Regions from separate parts of the Rhizobium sp. PvP014 genome, predicted to be linked through region 2. Evidence: predicted binding sites of a transcription regulator. Region 2 holds the regulator's gene; each other region holds the start of a gene.
What was found. The regulator LexA, encoded in region 2, represses DNA repair genes until DNA is damaged. The targets are predictions, from matches to a motif close to TGTTCNNNNTGTGTTCNG.
Positions count from the first base shown of each region.

Region 1: the regulator LexA is predicted to act here: its motif matches at 2,955-2,972, upstream of J3A65_RS04205 (DUF2461 family protein).
Region 3: the regulator LexA is predicted to act here: its motif matches at 3,186-3,203, upstream of recA (recombinase RecA).
Region 4: the regulator LexA is predicted to act here: its motif matches at 3,266-3,283, upstream of dnaE (DNA polymerase III subunit alpha).

Region 1 is NZ_JAGIOT010000001.1:935,174-940,501, forward strand. It holds gene J3A65_RS04190 (extracellular solute-binding protein) at 1-1,049, opposite strand, end outside; gene J3A65_RS04195 (LacI family DNA-binding transcriptional regulator) at 1,115-2,191, opposite strand; gene J3A65_RS04200 (DUF2256 domain-containing protein) at 2,632-2,793, opposite strand; gene J3A65_RS04205 (DUF2461 family protein) at 3,015-3,665, shown strand; partial or broken gene J3A65_RS23300 (ribokinase) at 4,546-4,736, opposite strand; gene J3A65_RS04220 (LacI family DNA-binding transcriptional regulator) at 4,925-5,328, opposite strand, start outside.
Region 2 is NZ_JAGIOT010000002.1:838,393-843,720, forward strand. It holds gene gltA (citrate synthase) at 1-583, opposite strand, end outside; gene J3A65_RS08740 (ComEC/Rec2 family competence protein) at 877-3,426, shown strand; gene lexA (transcriptional repressor LexA) at 3,407-4,126, opposite strand; gene J3A65_RS08750 (VOC family protein) at 4,154-5,194, shown strand; gene kdsA (3-deoxy-8-phosphooctulonate synthase) at 5,199-5,328, shown strand, end outside.
Region 3 is NZ_JAGIOT010000002.1:1,105,473-1,110,800, forward strand. It holds gene alaS (alanine--tRNA ligase) at 1-1,807, opposite strand, end outside; gene recA (recombinase RecA) at 2,038-3,126, opposite strand; gene J3A65_RS10030 (PAS domain-containing sensor histidine kinase) at 3,372-5,328, opposite strand, start outside.
Region 4 is NZ_JAGIOT010000002.1:598,216-603,543, reverse strand. It holds gene dnaE (DNA polymerase III subunit alpha) at 1-2,998, opposite strand, end outside; gene J3A65_RS07495 (ABC transporter ATP-binding protein) at 3,514-4,203, opposite strand; gene J3A65_RS07490 (lipoprotein-releasing ABC transporter permease subunit) at 4,210-5,328, opposite strand, start outside.

The sequences.
Region 1 (5,328 bases), on a different contig from region 2:
GTGCGCACCGGCAGAAGCTGGGCCGTATTGACGAAGCTGCGCATGTTTTCCTCGTTGACGAGGAATTTGACAAACTCGGCGGCCAATTCTGGCGTCTTGCTATCGCGGGAAACCGCGACGCAGGTGCCGCCGAGATCGTCGGCCATTGCGACGTCACGCGGCAGGTAGGTGACGCCCCATTTGGCCTTCATCTGCTGCTCGACGAAGGGAATCTGCCAATTGCCGTTCAGCATCATGGCGATCGTGCCGTTGGCGAACAGGTTCTGCACCTTCTCGGCGCTCTTGACCGAGGTGCTGGGCGGAACCATTCCTTCGGTGAACCAGCTCTGTGTCCATGCAATCGTCTCGATGCCGGCCTTCTCGGTGATGCGGGAGGCCGTCAGGTCCTCGCTCAGCAAGCGCCCGCCATGCTGGTAGAGATAGAACATCCAGCGATGCACGGCGCCGTTCTGCCAGCTCATGGCGAACGGATAGGATGAGCCGCCCTGCGTCTTGAGCTTTTTGGCGTTGTCGATGAACGCCGCCCATGTCCAAGCTTCGTCGAGGCTGGACGGTACCGCGATATTGGCCTTTTCCAGCAGTTCCTCGTTGTAGAACAGGGCAAACGTATCGGTGTGATGCGGCAGCGCGTAGGGAGTGCCCTTGACGTTGACGGCGCTCCAGACGGCAGGTGTGAAGCCCTTGCCGAAGTCCTTCTCGAGATACTGCGTAAGGTCGATGGCGGCCTTGTTGCTCGCGTATCGCCCGATCTGCTGATAGGTCACGCGGAAGAGGTCGGGCGCCTGGCGGCCCGCAAGGCGCGTATCGACCTGCTGGTAGAATTGCGCGAACGGCATCACATCAAGCTTGACCTTGACGCCGGGATTGGCGCTTTCAAATTTGGCGATCACGTTCCTGTAGCCAGCAACTTCTGAATCGCCGCCCCAGACGGCAAATGTCAGCTGTTTTTCCTGTGCAAGCGCCGGCATGCCGAGCGCGCCGGTCACAAGCCCCGCGCCGAGACCCGCGCCGGTCTTCAAAATGGTACGTCGATTGATAAATTGCGTCATGTCTTCCTCCCATGAGTGTCAATTTCCAACGCCTCCCTCGACACACATGCCGGGAAGGCATGTTTTCAGTTGTGCGGCATTCCCTCCGAATCGACCTCCGTTCCACCGCACGATTCGCGCACAAGTAGCCTAACGGGCAGCAGATGATCCTGCCGCCCTTCCTTCCTATCGATTGCATCTATGACCGCTTGCATTGCCAGCTTCCCGAGCTCCTCCCGGGAGCTGTCGACTGTTGTCAACGTCGGGGCAGTAAAGCCACCGAAGGCAATGCCATCGAAACCGACGACGGCGAAATCATCCGGCACCCTCAGCCCGCGCTTGCGCAATCCATGCAAAGCGCCGATCGCGAGCCGGTCGTTATAGGCGAAGAGAGCCGTCGGCGGGACGTCAAGCGCCAGGATGCGGTCAAGGGCGAGGACGCCGCCTGACAGCGAATTCTCGGTCATCACAACGAGATCTTCATCGAATGGCAGACCAGCCTCGGAAAGCGCATGCAGATAGCCATCGATACGGTCGTGTCCGCCATGCGAACTTCGCAACGCCTGTGTAAAGTGTGCGATGCGCCGATGTCCAAGCGAAATGAGGTGGCGGGTGGCGATATATCCACCTCTCTCAAGATCGACGCGGACGCTTTGAATTCCCGGTGCGGGGCTAGGCTCCTGCAGCACGACAACGCCGACACCGCGCTTTACGAGAGCAGGTAGTTCCGGAGCAGCGCAGTTATTGTGTCCTGCGACGATGATCCCGTCGTAAGCCGCCCCTTGCAACAAGAGCGCAGTGTGAAACTCGCTCAGTTCGTTGCGGGACGAAATGATCGTGACCGAATATCCGCGCAAACTGGCTTCCGCTTGCGCCGCACTCGCGATCTCTAGGAAGTACGGATTCTCCAAGGTCGGCAGAATGAAAGTGATGATCTTGGTGCTGCGCTGCCGCAGGCTTCTGGCGGCATGATTGGGCGTGTAGCCCAACTGGGCAGCGGCGGACATCACGCGTTCCCGTGTCTCCGGAGAAATGCGCACGGCACTATCCCGGCCATTGAGCACGAGGGAAATGGTCGCTTGGGAGACACCCGCGAGGCGTGCGACATCAGCGCTTGTCGGTGCAGCGGCGGCCGAATGTTCACCCGTGGACTTGCGGTTCATCGCGGACCCTACACTTGCTAAATCGTATTAGCTAATACGTATTAGCTCGAGCTACGGACTGTCAAGCCCGCACATGGAGGCGAAAACAATCGCATCGTCGCGTCCTTTCTGGAAGGGAATAGGTGACCGTCGGAGGTAGCTTTTGTTGCCTTCAGCGTATGGGAGATCCGCTTCACGGTCTCGCCTACAGCGGGATGCTGAGGAGGCTCCGGACCCAATGGCTTTGCATGATCTTGAAAAAGCCCGTCCCCAGTAAGTGGCTCCTTCAAATCGAGAGCTATATGGTAGGGTCACTTGCAGCTGGGAGGATCGACGAGCAAACGTTCCTCGCCTCCGTTGCTGCGGCCACGTTCAGGTTTCTGCGAGGGCGCGATACGCTCGTGCGCCAACACACCCACCGTTCGACGGGTCTTGCACGATTTATTGTGCTAGCAACGTGATCATGACGTGGGTAATGGCTTGAGCTTAGAGCGGCGGCAGCGTTCAGAACAGTACTTCACGTCGCTCCAGTTCTTGGCCCACTTCAGCCTCCATGCAAAAGGTTTTCCGCATGTCGCACACGTTTTTATCGGCAGATCCGCTTTCTTGACCATTCTCGCCATATGGATCCTCTCCTATTCAACGTGTTTACGAAATGCGAACGAACCACTCGCCGCTCAGTTACCGAAGTGGCAATTCCACGAGCCCTACCCTATCTGGGGAAGCGCTCAGCGATTGGAAGCACCCGACTTCAACCTCTTTTCATGTCCGCTCGAGCTATTTCTGTTCACTTTACGTTCCGCCTGCCCTATGACAGGCGGGTTTGCCATGTTTGAGACAGTGGATGATCAACCGATCGACTTTTGAATTTCTAGAGGAAGCCTCCAGTAATCACGGCGCCGAGTGGCTCGACGACAACCGAGCTAGACTTGATTGCGCGCGCCGCGACTTAATTGAATTCACCCTAGCGTTAGCTAATAGCACAGGGTCGATCGACGAGCGCGTAGATGAGGCCAACCGAGATCCCCGCAAATGTTTGAGTGCCGCGTCTATCTCGAAAGGCACCTGCTGCATCACGTTGCGAGTTTCGCCTTCGAAGAACGCAGCCGCGACATATTACATGCAAATCTCTCCGCACAGCTCATACAGCGGAGGCGGAGCGCTGCTACCCCCGCCACGGCTTGCCCGCATTTTGCGGCAAACAATCGCAAGCCACACCGGCAAATGGAGAGGGATCGTCGAGGGTCCATTATTTCGGACATATTTCCCAAATGGTCTGACGGGCGGTCATGATTTGAGCGCCAGCGGGTACGTCAGAAATCACGACGCGCTCGACTTTTTCAATCTCAAAAACTTCGGAGCCTGTCGCAACGTTTCTGACGAGATGCTCGTGTCCTCCAATCTTGTCGAGGAAATAGTAAAATCATTCGCCGCTGCCCGCGCGCTGGTCGATTACATCAATCGGGCAACGACTAAGCTCCCCGAGTCTCGATAACCGGAAGGCTCTTACGCGCAAACTTACTGACCCGAAGCTTATAGAGATGAAAAAGTAGGCTCGCGACTATCAGCACGGTCGGGATGTGCTTGATCGGTTTCCTGTCATTGAGATTGTTTAGGACGCTAAAAAGGTGGCCGCAGACGTCTCGGCATTAGAGATTTTGCTTGCGAGCACTTATACGGTAGGGACCGGCTCTCTCCCCCATTACGACAGATTTCCAGGAAAGGGTGATCTCTCGTCGCGCAATCAAGGCATCAACCGCTTCATGGACGGCTGGCATGTAGTCACGCCACTCAAGCGGAGCGTTGTGATCATTTGCAAGGCTGCGCGCAACTTCGCTCGGGCACGTCGTCCCATCAGGTCGACTGACGACAAAACTTAAAATGGTCGATTCCGCATTCGCTCGCATGGCTCGTCCCCATTTAACTGAACTGTCTCGCGGGTCATTTGACAGTTACATTGTCTCAGCAAAGCATCAGGCAAGACCATCTCTGCGCAATATGTCTTACAGCGGTGGTGTTGCGCTGGACGGCTCCGTTTTGAATAAGCGAGAGAGCTACTTCGTTCAGGCAAAGCGATATGGAAAACCGTTCAACCATGCGGCGGCTTTTGACGCTGTCTCAGTTGCCGGGAAACGCAGCGGATCGTTACTCAAGATCTAACCGATGCGCCACCCCGTCATCGCAGAGGCTTTGGAGGCGCCATTGATTGTCAGCTTGGGATACTTGAGCCACTGCTCGATAGCAACAGTGGTGACGAACCTGAAGGCGTCATAGATGGTATTGCTGATCGGACTTGAGGCGAAAACCCGCGTCCGCGTCGCAGGCATCATGACCGGGACGCCGCTGCAGATCTCGACGTTGTCCGAATACGGGGTTGCCGAGCGCACGCCGGCCTTGGCTGCGGAAACCGCTCGGTTGCCGCCCTTGCCGCAACATGCCGGGTTCCAGGCGGAGCCGGTGACTGTTTCGCCTTTGCGCGGCCGTGCCGGACCGGACATTTGACGATGATGTCGTAATGCAGACTGCCGAAAACGACGACAGCGGGGCTGGGTGCGGTCTTAGAAATTTGTCTTTCCGTCTGGAGGCGACGGCCGCCATAGTCTTTTCTGGATTTTCCCAAAATTGCCTATTGCACATCACCGGTCGCCGAAGTCCCGCCGCCAGGCGCAAAAAAATGTAAACGCTCGTTTATTTGCTCCGCATCCGGCCAAATCAAAGCCTCTGACCAATCGCGCGCGCCGCCCTTCATATGGCTCAAAGGTTTTCCTTGAGTAGAATTTCGATGCGGATCTTTTCCTGTGCGGCGAGCGGCTCGCGAGCATCCGAGCGGGCGCGCATGATGCGAATTGCACTGCGCACCGCATGGCCCGGATCCTGTGCGATCACGGCATCGATACGGTCGTCCCGAAGCGCCTGTTCGGTGAAGGGCGTTCGTTCGTGGACAACCACGGCAATGCCGCCGAGATCGACGTTTCCGGCAGCAGCCAGGATCGGTACGCGAGCCTCTGCGCTCAGCACATAGATTCCGGAAACGTCGCGATTGCCGGCCAACACGCGGGCCATCACCTGCTGGCTACGTGCCTCGTCGGCGTGGGTTTCAATGGACGGCAGACAGGTCAGATGCGGAAAGGCACTGTTGATCACGTGGTCGAAGCCAA
Region 2 (5,328 bases):
CGTAATCCAGGTCGTTCTGCGGATACACGAAGGGCTGGCCGATATGGTACTTGTAGGCCATGGCGGCGAGCGTCGGCATCTTGGCGATCATGCGCAGCGACGCAACCATCCGCTGGTGCGGATCGGTGATGTCGGTGGAATCGTGATAGAAGGCCGAGAGAGCGCCCACGCAACCGCACATGACGGCCATAGGATGCGCATCGCGGCGGAAGCCGGTGAAGAAGCGGCTCATCTGCTCGTGAACCATGGTGTGCATGGTTACGCGATGATCGAAGTCCTTCTTCTGGGCAGCCGTCGGCAGTTCTCCGTAGAGAAGCAGATAGCAGGTTTCCAGAAAGTCACCCTGTTCAGCAAGCTGCTCGATCGGGTAGCCGCGGTGCAGGAGAACACCCTTGTCGCCGTCGATATAGGTGATCTTGGATTCACAGGATGCAGTCGACGTGAAGCCGGGGTCGTAGGTGAAGGCACCGGTTTGCTTGTACAGGGCTGCGATATCGATAACATCCGGCCCAATGGTGCCCGATCGCACCGAGAGGTCGACTGTCTTATCACCAAGTACGAGATTTGCGCTTTGTTCCGTCATTCTGATCCTCCAACCTGTTGGCGGCATGGCGCCCAGAAAGCGCCATAAGAGTTAAGCGTCGCAAGTTAGCTATATGATCCTAAAGGTGATGCCAAGCGCTCCTGCGACATTTTGTGCAGCGCGAAAATAATTTAGGCAGGCCACGTTTAAAAGATGCCCAACCTCATGGTGTAAGAGGCCGTAACGTGAAGGAAAACCGCAGCTTGGCGAATGTGTTGACGAGGAGAATATAAACGCGCAGGTTGCGTTTATCAATCACCGTCTCTGCAGCGGAGCCGGCGGGATAAACCATCATGGCGAATGGCGGAGCGATTTTTGAGGCAGCCAGCAGCAAGCCGGTGATGCTTGCTTCGACACCCCACGCAATCGCACTCTGGATGCCCGAATCGGCATCGCAGACAATGCCCGCGGAAGTCCGGAATGATGGTCGAAACGACCATCATTCCGAGGATGTTTTCAGGGTATACGTGGTCAGAGACCGGCCCGTTTCCAAATGGCTGTGCACGTCGTTGAGCGAGGAGGTTTCCCACGGTCATGGGTTCCTCTTCCTGCCTGTCTTGCTGGGTGCCGGCGCTGCGATCTGGTTCGCACTTCCTTGGACGCCATCGCCATTCATTCTCGCAACCATGCTTGCGATCTCGATGGTGACCGCAGGGCTGACACGGTATCGCGCGCATCAGCTGTCTCGTGCCAACCTTGTACTCTGCATGCTTCTCTCCGGTTCTGCGCTGGCAGCGCTCGAAACCTGGCGGTGTTCGACGGTCGTGCTCGATTCGCCCGTCACGACGACCATCAGCGGGATTGTCGAACGACGCGAAGCGGATGCACAGCGCCGCTGGCGCTATATCGTGAGGATCGAGCAGACATCTGAGCCCACGCTCGGTCGTCCCCCGCAGCGGGTGTCGCTTCTTGCCAGAAGCCAACACGAACCTGCAGACATCGGAGAGCGCGTTTCCGGCCGTGCCCGTCTGTCGCCACCCTCTGGCCCGGCGCTTCCCGGATTGAACGATTTCGCCTTCTCCTCCTACTTCGATCAAATCGGGGCCGTTGGCTTCTTTTACGGCGCGCCTAGCGTACAACCCGCGATCGATGACCAACCCGGGTTATGGTCGGACATGCAGCGAGGGCTTTTTGCGCTTCGCAGCGCAATCGGCAATCGCATCCGCGATACGGTCAAGGGGGATGCGGGCGCTTTTGCTGCCGCAATCGTGACCGACGAGCGCCGTGCAATTTCCCGTGAGACGACCGAGGCGCTTCGTCTGTCCGGGCTGGCCCATATCGTCGCGATCTCAGGCCTGAACATGGCGCTGGCAGCCGGTATCTTCTTCGTCGGCGTCCGCTCCGTCCTGTCGCTGTTTCCAGGCTTTGCGCAGGCCTATCCGATCAAGAAGTTTGCCGCGTTCGGTGCGCTTGTCATGGCGACCGCCTATTACCTGATTTCCGGGTTCGGGGTTTCCGCCGAGCGGGCCTATATCATGATGGCGGTGATGCTGGTCGCCGTGCTCGTCGATCGACCCTCCATCAGCCTTCGCAACGTCGCCCTTTCGGCAATCATTATCCTCGCCATCTCGCCGTCGGAGATTTTGGGTCCGAGTTTCCAGATGTCGTTTGCGGCAACCGCGGCACTGGTGGCAGGGTTCGCCCTCTGGACGCGATATTTCGCGAAAGGTAGGGAGGATACAAAAGGTAGCAACCGGTGGATAACGGGTGTCGCGGCGACGTTCCATTTCATTGCCGGGATCGTGGTGACGTCGCTGATCGGCAGTACTTCGACGTCGATCTATTCGATCGAGCATTTCCACCATCTGACCACCTACGGCCTCGCGGCCAATCTCGCGGCCATGCCGATCATTTCCTTCGTGGTGATGCCGGCAGGGCTTGTTGGCATGTTGCTGATGCCGTTCGGGCTGGATGCTCCCTTTCTGTTCATCATGGGCGAGGGGCTGCGGATCGTCATTCGCATTGCCGAGATCGTTGCCGCATGGGGCGGCGATATTGCCATCGGCCGGCAGAACCCGCTTTTCCTGCCGCTGGCGACGGCAGGCTTTCTGCTTCTGACGCTGCTGCGCACGCCGCTGAGGCTGACAGGCGCGCTGTTCATGGCGGTGGCTTTGCTCTTTGCGGTCCGCTCAGGCTCGGCGCCGAGGCCTGATATCGTCATATCCGAAGACGGCGCGTCAGTGGGACTGATACAGGATGACAAGATCACCCTCAATCGAACCCGGCCGCCGGGATTTATCTACGATCAATGGCGGCGAGCGCTGGTGCTTGAGACCGGAGAACAACCGCTCGCCTTGCCGGTTCTTGCCTCTTCGGAACCAGCGCGAGGTGCCAGCCTTGCGAAAAGTGATGACAGACGACCTAGACCACATTCGCGACCGGATTTGACGCGCCGGGAAATCGAATATGTCAGGGGCTTTCTTCAAGCATTCACGCCCGGACGATTTGCCTGTCTGCCGAAAATCCTGTGCGCGGCGCAGACTGCTCAGGACATCCGGATCGTCACTGTCGAAGACAACCGATACACCGGTCTTGCCTGCGATTTCGGTCGGATCATCGTCTCGCCCGGCGCACGCTTCGATACTTGCCGCTCCGGCGCCTTGCTTCTCAGCGGGCGGACGTTGCGCCGGACTGGCGCACTGGAAATCACCATTATTCCGAACGCGACAGCGCCAGACATCAAGATTACGGCGGCGATGCGAGACAGCGCACAGACCTCAAGCCGTCCGTGGACCGTCCACCGGTTCTATGACTGGCGAACGCGACAATTCGACTTTGGCATCCCGGAGGCTGTTGCTGCGCATCTCCGGGATAACAGCGTTCTTAATGATAGCGGCGAATAAGGCCGACAAGCTTGCCCTGGACCTTCACCCGGTCGGGCGGGAAGATGCGGGTCTCGTAAGCGGGGTTCGCCGCTTCCAGCGCGATCGATGCACCCTTGCGGCGGAACCGCTTCAGGGTCGCTTCTTCCTCATCGACCAGGGCAACGATGATATCGCCCGGACTTGCGGTGCTGGCATTCTTGATGATGACGGTATCACCATCGAGGATGCCGGCATCGATCATCGAATCGCCCTTCACTTCGAGCGCGTAATGATCGCCGGAACCCAGCATCTCGATCGGAACGGCGATGTCGTGGGTGTTGTTCTGGATCGCGGAGATCGGCACGCCGGCAGCGATTCGACCCATGACCGGGATGTTTGTCGAGAACGGATTGTCCGCCATGACCGGCGCCGGCTTCTGAGCGACGACCGGTTGCGTTTTGCCGAGGCTTCCCTCGATGACACTGGGAGAAAAACCCCGTCGCGGATGAAGGTTCGCCACATAGGCGTCAGGCAGCTTGATCACTTCGAGCGCGCGTGCTCTGTTCGGCAGACGGCGAATAAAGCCACGCTCCTCGAGCGCGGTGATCAGCCTATGGATGCCGGACTTCGATGCAAGGTCGAGAGCGTCCTTCATTTCGTCAAACGACGGCGGCACGCCTGATTCTTTCATCCGCTCGTGGATGAACAGAAGTAACTCCTGTTGCTTGCGTGTCAGCATGGACGGGACCCTCAGAATTGGAAACAAATGCAGAACGGACGCTATATGTTCTATCTGTGTTCCGCAAGCCCCAAATTTTTGCTCAAGAATAGTCTCATTTCAGCGTTCGATCACGTATTCAGTTCGTGCGCAGCACTTGCCGAGTTTCCCGCGATAGCCAATGTTCTGCGGAATAAGACTTTGGGGGTGTTAGTGGGTAACAAGTCAGTCGATCATTTGGTTCTGCCCGTTGCAGATCTGGCGTCAGCGCGGGGGAGGTTGACCGCTCTCGGCTTTACTGTGGCACCTGAAGGTGTTCACCCTTTCGGCACAGCTAATGCCTGCATATTCTTCGCGGATGGCTCGTATCTCGAGCCGCTGGGCATTGTGAACCGTCGGCAAGCCTCGCTTGCGGCAAAACGAGGCAACGTGTTCACCGATCGCGACATCCGCTTCCGCGGCCAGCGGAAAAGGGAAGGTCTATCGGCGGTGGTCGTCGGGACGCAGGATGCAGCGGCCGATCATAGCCGTTTTGTGGACGGGCACATGTCTGCGGGCGAGATGCTTCAATTCTCCCGCCCGATGCAGTTGCCCGATGGTGGGGAGAGCGAAGTCTCATTCCGTCTGGCGTTCGCGGCAGTTCCCGAGGTCGATGACATCTTGCTGTTTTCCTGCCAGCGCATGGCCGCATTACCGGCAGATCGCGGTGGTCTTGATGAGCACGCAAACGCCGTTACAGGCCTTCGAGAGATCGTCTTTTCTGCAGATGACCCGCTGGAGTTTCTTCCGCTTTTCGAAACCGTGTTCGAGACGCAACCCGAGCAAGGGAAAGACGGTCTGCGGATCGAAGCTGCCAATGCCAGCATCCGCATTCAATCCAACGACACGTTCAGCGACGAGTTCCGGTCTTCGATGAAGCCCTTGTTATCGTCGCGCCTCGCTGCGCGCGGGATCATCTTCAAGACCGCCGATCTCGCCGTGACAGAGATCACCCTTGCTGCTAATGACGTCGCATTCATCCGCAGGGATGGCCGCGTGATCGTGTCGGCAGCCCCGGGGCAAGGTGTGGTATTCGGTTTCGAGGAATAGTGAAATGACAGTCTCCGCCAATTCTGAAGTGTCCGTGGGCGAGGGGAGTTCGAAAGTCGTTTTCTCAAACACGGCAAAGCTCTCGCTGATTGCCGGTCCCTGTCAGATGGAAAGCCGTGATCATGCGTTCATGA
Region 3 (5,328 bases), 270 kb from region 2:
ACATCGGCTTCGGATGCGACACGTCGAAACGAAGACGCTCAGGAGCGACAAGCGAGCCCTTCTGCGCAACATGGGTGCCGAGCACTTCGCGCAGGGCTTCATGCAGCAGATGCGTGGCTGAATGGTTCGAGCGCAGGCGCGAACGGCGGGCGTGATCGACGGCGAGGATGACAGCGTCGCCAGCCTTTAACGTGCCCTCGGTCACGGTCGCGATATGAACGAACAGCCCCTCGCCCCGCTTCTGGACGTCGGTCACTTCGAGCTTGGCGTGGTCGGTCGAGATCAGACCGGCATCGCCCATCTGACCGCCGGATTCACCGTAAAACGGCGTCTGGCTGACGACGATCTGGACGGCATCGCCGCTCGAGGCACTGTCGATGGCCTTGCCATCCTTGACGATCGCCTGAACGACGCCTTCGGCAGTCTCGGTGTCATAGCCGAGGAATTCGGTGGCGCCGAACTTTTCCTTGATTTCGAACCAGACCGTTTCGGTCGCCTTGTCGCCGGAGCCTGCCCAATGCGAGCGGGCTTCCGCCTTTTGGCGTTCCATCGCATCGGTAAAGCCCGACAAATCGACGCCGATTTCGCGGGCGCGGAGCGCATCCTGCGTCAGATCGAGCGGGAAGCCATAGGTGTCGTAAAGCTTGAACGCCGTCTCGCCGTCGAGCATGTCGCCCTTGTCGAGCGTGCTGGTCGCGTCCGAAAGCAGCGACAAACCACGTTCGAGCGTCTTGAGGAAGCGGGTTTCCTCAAGCTTCAGCGTTTCCGACGTCAGCGCCTCGGCGCGCACCAGTTCCGGATAGGCGCGGCCCATTTCCTGAACCAGCGTCGGCAGCAGCTTGTACATCACAGGTTCTTTGGCACCGAGCAGCTGCGCATGGCGCATGGCGCGGCGCATGATGCGGCGAAGCACGTAGCCGCGGCCTTCGTTGGATGGCAGCACGCCGTCGGCAATCAGGAAGGCGGAGGACCGCAGATGGTCGGCTATGACGCGGTGGCTTGCACTGCCTTCCGCCTTCACGCTCAGCACATCCTCGATCGTGCCGATCAGCGTCTGGAACAGGTCCGTGTCGAACACGCTCTGCTTGCCCTGCAGAACGCAGGCCATGCGCTCAAGACCCATGCCGGTATCGATCGACGGACGCGGCAGCAGCGAACGCTCGCCCGGTGCCGTCTGCTCGTACTGCATAAAGACGAGGTTCCAGAATTCCAGAAAGCGGTCGCCGTCTTCTTCAGGCGAGCCCGGAGGTCCACCCCAGACATTCTCGCCCTGATCGATAAAGATTTCCGAACACGGACCGCAGGGGCCGGTATCGCCCATCTGCCAGAAGTTGTCGGAGGTGGGAATGCGAATGATCTTGTCGTCGGAAATGCCGGCGATCTTCTTCCACAGCGTCGCAGCTTCCTCGTCTTCCGAATAGACGGTGACCAGCAAGCGGTGCTTGGGCAGATCGAAGCCTTCGGTGACCAGCTTCCAGGCAAGCTCGATCGCGTTTTCCTTGAAATAGTCGCCGAACGAGAAGTTGCCCAGCATCTCGAAAAAGGTCAGATGGCGGGCGGTGTAACCGACATTGTCGAGATCGTTGTGCTTGCCACCGGCGCGTACGCATTTCTGCGAGGTGGTGGCCGTGGTGTAGGGGCGCTTTTCAAGACCGGTAAAGACGTTCTTGAACTGCACCATACCGGCATTGGTAAACATCAGCGTCGGGTCATTGCGCGGCACAAGCGGGGACGAGGACACAACCTCGTGGCCGTTCATTTGGAAATAGTCGAGAAACGTCGACCGGATTTCATTCACGCCGCTCATGCTAAGCCCTTTTTATCGCCGGGTGCGATGCTGTTATTCGAAGACGAAAGGCTTGTATCGTCCGCGTTCCCGACTGTCCAGCCACAGCACCCCTAATCATCCCAAACCCGCCCGGAACGCAGACCGGCCGCGCATCTCGTAGATGGCGGCCGGCAAGATTTGAAAACCGGAAAACACCGGTGAATATCAGCGTCAGGATGCCCTAGATCGACATCCCAACCCAGGTCCGATCAAGGGTCCGGGGCCTGGTCGCCGTCATTGGCATCAGGACCGCCATTCTGCAGGAACTTGTCCGCGATCAGACCGGCGTTCTGGCGCAGCGACGTCTCGATTTCACGCGCCACTTCCGGATTGTCTCGCAGGAACGACTTCGCGTTCTCGCGGCCCTGACCAAGGCGCTGGCTGTTGTAGGAGAACCATGCGCCCGACTTCTCGACGATCCCAGCCTTGACGCCGAGATCGACGAGCTCGCCGGTCTTTGACACGCCTTCGCCATACATGATGTCGAATTCGACCTGCTTGAAGGGAGGCGCCATCTTGTTCTTGACGACCTTGACGCGTGTCTGGTTGCCGACGACTTCTTCGCGTTCCTTGACCTGGCCGATGCGGCGAATGTCGAGACGGACGGACGCGTAGAATTTCAGCGCGTTACCGCCTGTCGTCGTTTCCGGCGAACCGAACATCACGCCGATCTTCATGCGGATCTGGTTGATGAAGATCACCATCGTCTTCGACTTGGAGATCGACGCCGTCAGCTTGCGCAGTGCCTGGCTCATCAGACGGGCCTGAAGACCCGGCAGGCTGTCGCCCATTTCGCCTTCGATTTCGGCGCGTGGCGTCAATGCCGCAACCGAGTCGATGACGAGAACGTCGACAGCACCGGAACGCACCAGCGTGTCGGTGATCTCAAGCGCCTGCTCACCGGTGTCTGGCTGCGAGATCAGGAGGTTATGCAGATCGACGCCGAGCTTGCGGGCATAGACCGGATCGAGTGCGTGTTCCGCGTCGACGAAGGCGCAAACACCGCCACCCTTCTGAGCCTCAGCAATGGTCTGCAGCGCAAGCGTCGTCTTGCCCGAGCTTTCCGGACCATAGATTTCGACGATACGGCCCTTCGGCAGACCGCCGATGCCGAGCGCAATATCAAGGCTCAGGGAACCGGTGGAAACTGTCTCGATCTCGACGATGCTATCGTTCGAGCCAAGCTTCATGATCGATCCCTTACCGAAGGAACGTTCGATCTGTGAGAGTGCTGCTTCGAGCGCCTTGCTCTTGTCCACGCCTTTATCCTCTACGAGCCGCAATGAATTCTGTGCCATGAGGTCCCACCTTTAGGTTATTGCCGCCACGCAAGCAATGAAGCAGCCGATGGACATCGTGTACTCTTTTTGTTCTCATCAATCAAGAGGCTTTTATCAGCTTGATTGAAATGCGTTATCGCGATTTCGTTCCCGGAACGTTCACGCACGCATAACCTGTGGAAAATCAGGCGTTAAAGCAAGGAGCCTCGCATTCGACGGACGAATCGCGAGGCTCCATAAAGTTTCGCAGGCGGGTCGGAAAATCAGTCCGAGTCGAGCATCTCGCGAACCGCAACGGCAAGCTGCTTCAGCGAAAACGGCTTGGGCAGAAAACCGAACTTCGCATCGGCCGGCAGGTTGCGCGCAAACGCGTCCTCCGCGTATCCGGAGACGAAGATGAACTTCAGATCCGGATAGGATTTCCGCAGTTCCGTCAGAAGCGTCGGCCCGTCCATCTCAGGCATGACAACGTCGGAAACGACGATATCAACCTTGCCTTCGAGCTCGTCCATGATGTCGAGTGCTTCGACGCCGGATCCGGCTTCGTGCACGGTATAACCGCGCGTTTCCAGCATGCGCTTGCCACCCCGGCGAACCGCTTCTTCATCTTCCACAAGCAGCACGACCGCAGACTTGCCTGTGAGATCCATGTCTTCCGCCGGCGCTTTCAAAGCCACAGGCTGTGCGGCTGCCAGAGCTGCAGCCTCTGCGGCCTCTGGCGTGATGACCGGTATTTCGGGAATGTGACGCGGCAGGAACAGCCGGAAACTCGTTCCGCGACCGACTTCGGATTCCGGATAGATATAGCCGCCGGACTGTTTGATGATGCCATAGACCATCGAAAGGCCGAGACCTGTCCCCTTGCCCACTTCCTTGGTGGTGAAGAACGGCTCGAAGATCTTGTCCATGATCTCGGGCGGAATGCCCGTGCCGCTGTCGGCAACCTCGACCATCACGAGATCTTCCGCCGGCAGATCGGCCTGATGGAAGCTGCTCGTTTCCTCGGCCGTCACATTGCGGGTCTTGATCAGGATCGTGCCCCCCTGCGGCATCGCATCGCGCGCGTTGACGCAGAGGTTGATCAGAACCTGCTCGAACTGCGACAGGTCGGTACGCACCGGCCACAGGTCACGCCCGTAGTCGACATCGAGCTTGACATTGGTGCCGGAAATCAGCCGGTCGACCAGCATGCGCAGGTCGCCCACCACATCGGTGAGGTTCAGAACCGCCGGACGCATCGTCTGCTTGCGCGAGAAGGCCAGAAGCTGGCGCACCAGAACGGCGGCCCGGTTGGCATTGCGCTTGATTTCCATCAGATCGGCGAAGCTCGCGTCGGACGGACGCGCCTGCAAAAGCAGGTGATCGGACGACAGAAGGATAGCCGTCAGCACGTTGTTAAAATCGTGCGCGATACCGCCTGCCAGCGTGCCGACCGCATTTAGCTTCTGGGTCTGCGCCATTTGCGTCTCGAGCGCCTTCTGCTCGGTCGTCTCGACGGAATAGATGATGGCCGCCTCTTCCGGCGCCTCGTCGCTCTCGTCGATCACCGCATTGACGTAGAAACGCAGATAGCGGGTCTCGTCGCCCGGATGCCGCGAATCGATCGGAGTAATGTCGCCCTGCCGGTCGCGTGCGGCAGCAAGCGCCGCCATCAGCTGATCGCGGGTCGTCTCGTGCGCGATACGCTCCAGCGACGCACCACTTTCCACGTCGTCTCGGGTCAGAACCCCGGCGAACAGTCGCAGGAACGGCGCATTGATGCGCAGGATCCGGCCTTCGCCATCAACGGACGCAATGGCCATCGGCGTGTTGTTGAAAAAGCGCGTGAAACGCATCGCCGACGCGGATTGATCGGTGTCCTCACCATGCGGCCGGTTGATCACGACACTGCGGCTTTCGCCGGGCGCACCGTCGCGCATGGAGCTGACGCTGTGAACAAGCCGCACCGGCAGGCTCTGGCCGTTGGCACGGCGCAGGTCGAGATCGAGCGTCTCCGTGCGCTTCAGGCCTGGCGCCGGTTGAACCGACTGGATCAGCGCCATGCCCTCGCCCGCCACGAGATCGTCGATCGTCATCGATCCCGGAGAAAACTTGGTCAGATCGAGACCCAGCCATTCAGCCAGCGTGGCGTTGAGATAAAAGATCTCGCCCTTCTTGCCCGCGGAAAAGAACCCGACCGGCGCATGATCGAGGTAGTCGATGGCGTTTTGCAGTTCGCGA
Region 4 (5,328 bases), 240 kb from region 2:
CCGCCGTCGAGAAGTCGGCGAAGGTCTGGACGCGCATCTTGTCGAGCACCGCACCGTAGGTATCGAGCGGATGGGCCGACAGGTAGAAGCCGAGCACCTGATACTCCCGCATCAGCATTTCAGACGGCATCCACGGATTGAAGGTTGGAAGCACGAGTTTTTCCGGACCGCTTGCCGCACCCGAGCCGAAGAAATCGGACTGACCGGAGACCTTCTCCTCCTGGGCGCGCTGGGCATAGCCGATGACGCGGTCCATACCGGCGCTGAGCTGCGCCCGATCGAAGCCGAAGCAATCGAAGGCGCCAGCGGCGTTGAGGCTCTCAAAGACGCGGCGGTTGATCTGCTTTGGGTCGATGCGCAGGCAGAAATCCTCGATCGACGCGAAGGGCGTGTCGCCGCGGACTTCGACGATGTGATCGACGGCGTTTTCGCCGACGCCCTTGATGGCGGCGAGCGCGTAATAGATGCGGTTGTCACCTGTCTCGAAGCGGCGGAACGAGGTCTGAACCGATGGCGGAATGACCTTGATGCCGAGCCGGCCCGCGTCTTCGCGGAAATCGTTCAGCTTTTCAGTGTTCGCCATATCGTAGGTCATCGACGCGGCGAGGAACTCGACCGGGTAATGCGCCTTCATATAGGCCGTCTGGTAGGAGACGATGGCGTAGGCGGCGGCGTGAGATTTGTTGAAGCCGTAGTTGGCGAACTTCGCCAGCAGTTCGAAGATGTTCTTCGCCTGCGGCTTCGACACACCGTTCTTGATGGCGCCACTGACAAAGCGCTCGCTCTGCTGGTCCATCTCGGCCTTGATCTTCTTGCCCATGGCGCGGCGCAGAAGGTCGGCTTCGCCGAGCGAATAGCCCGACAGGACCTGGGCGATCTGCATCACCTGTTCCTGATAGACGATGACGCCCTGGGTTTCCTTGAGCAGATAATCGATCGACGGATGGACCGATTCGATTTCTTCCTCGCCGTGCTTGCGGGCATTGTAGGTCGGGATGTTTTCCATCGGACCCGGGCGATAAAGCGCCACCAGCGCAATAATGTCCTCGATACAGTCCGGCTTCATGCCGATCAGCGCCTTGCGCATGCCGGCGCTTTCCACCTGGAACACGCCGACGGTCTCGCCGCGTGACAGCATCTGGTAGGTCAGTTCGTCATCGAGCGGGATCTTGGCGAGATCCACAACGATATCGCGCTTCTTGCAGAATTCGACCGCGGTTTTCAGAACCGTCAGCGTCTTCAGTCCGAGAAAGTCGAACTTGACCAGACCGGCCTGCTCGACCCATTTCATGTTGAACTGGGTGACCGGCATGTCGGAGCGCGGGTCGCGGTACATCGGCACCAGCTTCGACAGCGGGCGGTCACCGATGACGATACCGGCGGCGTGGGTCGAGGCGTGGCGGTAGAGACCTTCGATCTTCTGGGCGATATCGAGAAGACGGCCAACGACCGGCTCCTTGTCGACCTCTTCCTGAAACTTCGGCTCTTCCTCGATCGCCTTTGCCAAGGTGGTCGGATTGGCCGGGTTGTTGGGCACCAGTTTGCAGATGCGATCGACCTGGCCATAGGGCATTTCGAGAACGCGGCCGACGTCGCGCAGTGCTGCGCGGGCCTGCAGCGAACCGAAGGTGATGATCTGCGCCACCTGCTCGCGGCCATATTTGCGCTGCACGTAGCGGATCACTTCTTCGCGGCGATCCTGGCAGAAGTCGATGTCGAAGTCGGGCATCGAGACGCGGTCGGGATTGAGGAAGCGTTCGAACAGCAAAGAGAAGCGCAGCGGATCGACGTCGGTGATCGTCAGCGCATAGGCAACCAGCGAGCCTGCACCGGAACCGCGGCCCGGACCGACCGGGATGTTCTGCAGCTTTGCCCATTTGATGAAGTCGGCAACGATCAGGAAGTAGCCCGGAAACTTCATCTTCTCGATGACGCCGAGCTCGAAATCGAGCCGTTCGCGATAATCCTGCTCGGTGAAGCCCGCGGTGATACCGAGTTCGGCCATCCGGTTCTCGAGACCTTCGATGGACTGGCGGCGAAGCTCGGCCGTTTCGGCGCGCTCTGCCTCTGCCGGATCGTCGGTGGCGCCGGTAAAGCGCGGCAGGATCGGGCTGCGGGTATGCAGAATAAAGGAGCAGCGCTTGGCGATCTCGACCGTGTTTTCGAGTGCTTCCGGCAGATCGGCGAACAGCTTTGCCATTTCGGCGCGGCTTTTCAGATAATGGTCCGGCGTCAGGCGAAAGCGGGTATCGTCGGATACGATCGCATTGTGCGCGACTGCCATCAGGGCATCGTGGGCGTCATAATCGGACTGGCCCGGGAAGAAGGCTTCGTTGGTGGCGACCAGCGGCACATCCTGATCGTAGGCAAGATCGATCATCCGCTGCTCATGGCGGCGGTCGTAAGTGCCGTGACGCTGCAGTTCGATATAGAGACGATCGCCAAAGATCTGCTTCAGGGACAGGAGGCGCGCCTTGGCGAGCGCGGTGTTGCCATCCTTCATTGCCACGTCGACAGGGCCACCGGCAGCACCTGTCAGCGCGATCAGTCCTTCGGTGCCGCCATCTTCCAGCCAGGCGCGGCAGATATGCGTTGCCGCCTGCCCTTCTCCATCGAGATAGGCGCGGCTGACGAGATCCACCAGCCGCTCGTATCCCTTGGCATTGGCGGCAAGCACAACGATTGCCGGCAGCTTCGCCAAATGGCCGTTGCGGCGCTCGTCTGGCTGATCCTCCATGTCAATCGACAGCTGGCAACCGATGATCGGCTGAATGCCATCACCGATGGATTTTTGGGCGAATTCCAGCGCGACGAAGAGATTGTTGGTATCGGTGACGGCGATCGCGGGCTGATTGTCCGCGATGGCCTTGGAGAGGATTTTCTTAAGCGGCAGCGCACCTTCCAGAAGCGAATAGGCGGAATGGACGCGCAGATGCACGAACTGTGGCGTCGCTCCCAAATCCTCCGATTCCGATTGTAAAGTCGCTGCGTCCGCCATCTGATACCCATTCCTTGAATCGGGTCATTGTCCGGCGCGGGGGCTTCAGAGTCGAGTCAAGAATGGTCTTCTCAACCTCTTTCCGCTTGCGCCCGCCAGCTGGGCGAGCACGGACCGGCTCACATCACCAGCATGATCATCGACAAGCTGGCAACGAAAGTTGCAATGGAGGCGAATGCGGCAATATCACGAAGAAGGTCAGTCATCGTCGTCTCCCGTGTTCGTTTATGTTGGCACTTTGTTCTCTTTTCGTGCCAACGTCAATAGTAGAACAAAACGGGAATAGAAGATTCTGACCGATGGTTAATGCTGCTTGCTGGCTGGAGGTAACCAGCGCTCCATAGGACCAAGCCGTTGCCGGCCGACGCACGCGGTCGGCAGCCAAACGCCAGCCATCGCTGCGGATCGCTGACGTGACGTCATTCCATGGCAGCAGTGTCCATCGCACGCCCCTTCGAGGATGTGACGATGGACACTATCGGATCAGGGGCACGCTATGGGGATCAGTGCGTTCGCTAGAACTCGACGACTTTGCCGCCTTCGATCGTGACGCGACGATCCATGCGGGCAGCAAGATCATGATTGTGAGTGGCAATCAGTGCAGCAAGCCCTGACTGGCGCACCAGCGCCTCCAGCGCTTCGAACACGTAGGATGCCGTCTTCGGGTCGAGATTGCCGGTCGGTTCGTCGGCCAGCAAAAGGCGGGGCGCGTTGGCCACCGCACGGGCAATCGCCACGCGCTGCTGTTCACCACCCGACAGTTCCGACGGGCGGTGTTCGCCGCGATGACCGATTCGCATGTAATCGAGAAGCTGGCCCGCGCGTTCGCGCGCTTCCCCCTTCGAAAGGCCGCCAATCAACTGCGGCATCATGATGTTTTCGATCGCCGTGAATTCCGGCAGGAGATGGTGAAACTGGTAGACGAAGCCGATGTCGGAGCGACGGATCGAGGTGCGCTCTTCATCCGACAAACCGTTGCAGGCCCGACCGCCGATCGTCACATCGCCAGCGTCCGGATGTTCAAGCAGGCCTGCCAGATGCAAGAGCGTCGATTTGCCGGTACCGGACGGGGCGACGAGCGCCACGATCTCGCCGCTCACGAGCGAGAAGTCTGCCCCGTTGAGGATCGACAGGCTCGTCTCCCCCTGGCCGTAGTGACGTTCGACGCCTGAGAGATTGAGGACGGTTTTACGCGGGACAGCCATGGAGACCTATTCGTATCGGAGGGCCTGGACAGGATCGAGCTTCGAGGCTCTCCATGCCGGGAAAATGGTGGCGAAGAAGGACAGGACCAGCGCCATGATGACGACCGAGAAGGTCTCGCCAAAACTCATTTCGGCCGGAAGCTGGCTGAGGAAATAGAGCTCCGGATCAAAGAGGATGGTGCCCGAGACCCAGGAGAAGAACTGTCGGATCGATTCGATGTTGAGGCAGACGATAACGCCGAGCGCGACGCCGGCAAACGTGCCAACGATGCCGATAGCAGCACCCGTCATGAAAAAGATCCGCATGATGGCGCCGGAACTCGCGCCCATCGTGCGCAGGATTGCGATATCGGAGCCCTTGTCCTTCACCAGCATGATCAGGCCCGAGATGATGTTGAGTGCCGCGACCAGCACGATCAGGGTCAGGATCATGAACATCACGTTGCGTTCAACCTGAAGCGCCGAGAAGAACGTCTGGTTGCGTTGGCGCCAGTCGGTAATGAAAATCTGGCGACCGGCAGCCTGCTCCACCAGCGGACGCATGTCCTCGACATTGTCGGGGTGATCGATGAACAGTTCGATCGACTGCACCAGCCCTTCGGCATTGAAATAGAGCTGCGATTCCTCAAGCGGCATGTAGATGATCGTCGCGTCATATTCCGACATGCCGATCTCGAAGACACCCGACACCGGATAGGATTTAACGCGCGGATTGACGCCCATCGGTGTCACGTCGCCTTCGGGCGAAATCAGAGTGATCTGGTCGCCGGCCGAAATGCCGAGCTGCGAGGCAAGCCTGGACCCGACGAGAACGCCCTGCCCCGATGCAAAGCCGACGATATCGCCCTGCTTGATGTTGCCGGCGACTTCCGTGACCTTTTCAAGGTCTTCCGGCCGTACGCCGCGCACAAGAGCGCCGGAACCGGCGCCACCCTTGCCGGATGCCAGCGTCTGTCCCTCGACAAGCGGCAGGGCCATCTTGACGCCGGGAACGGCAGCGAATTTCTTGGTCAGTTCGGCGTAATCGGTGAACGGCTGGTCGATCGGCTGGATCACCATATGGCCGTTGATTCCGAGAATGCGGGAAATCAGTTCGGTGCGGAAACCGTTCATGACCGCCATAAC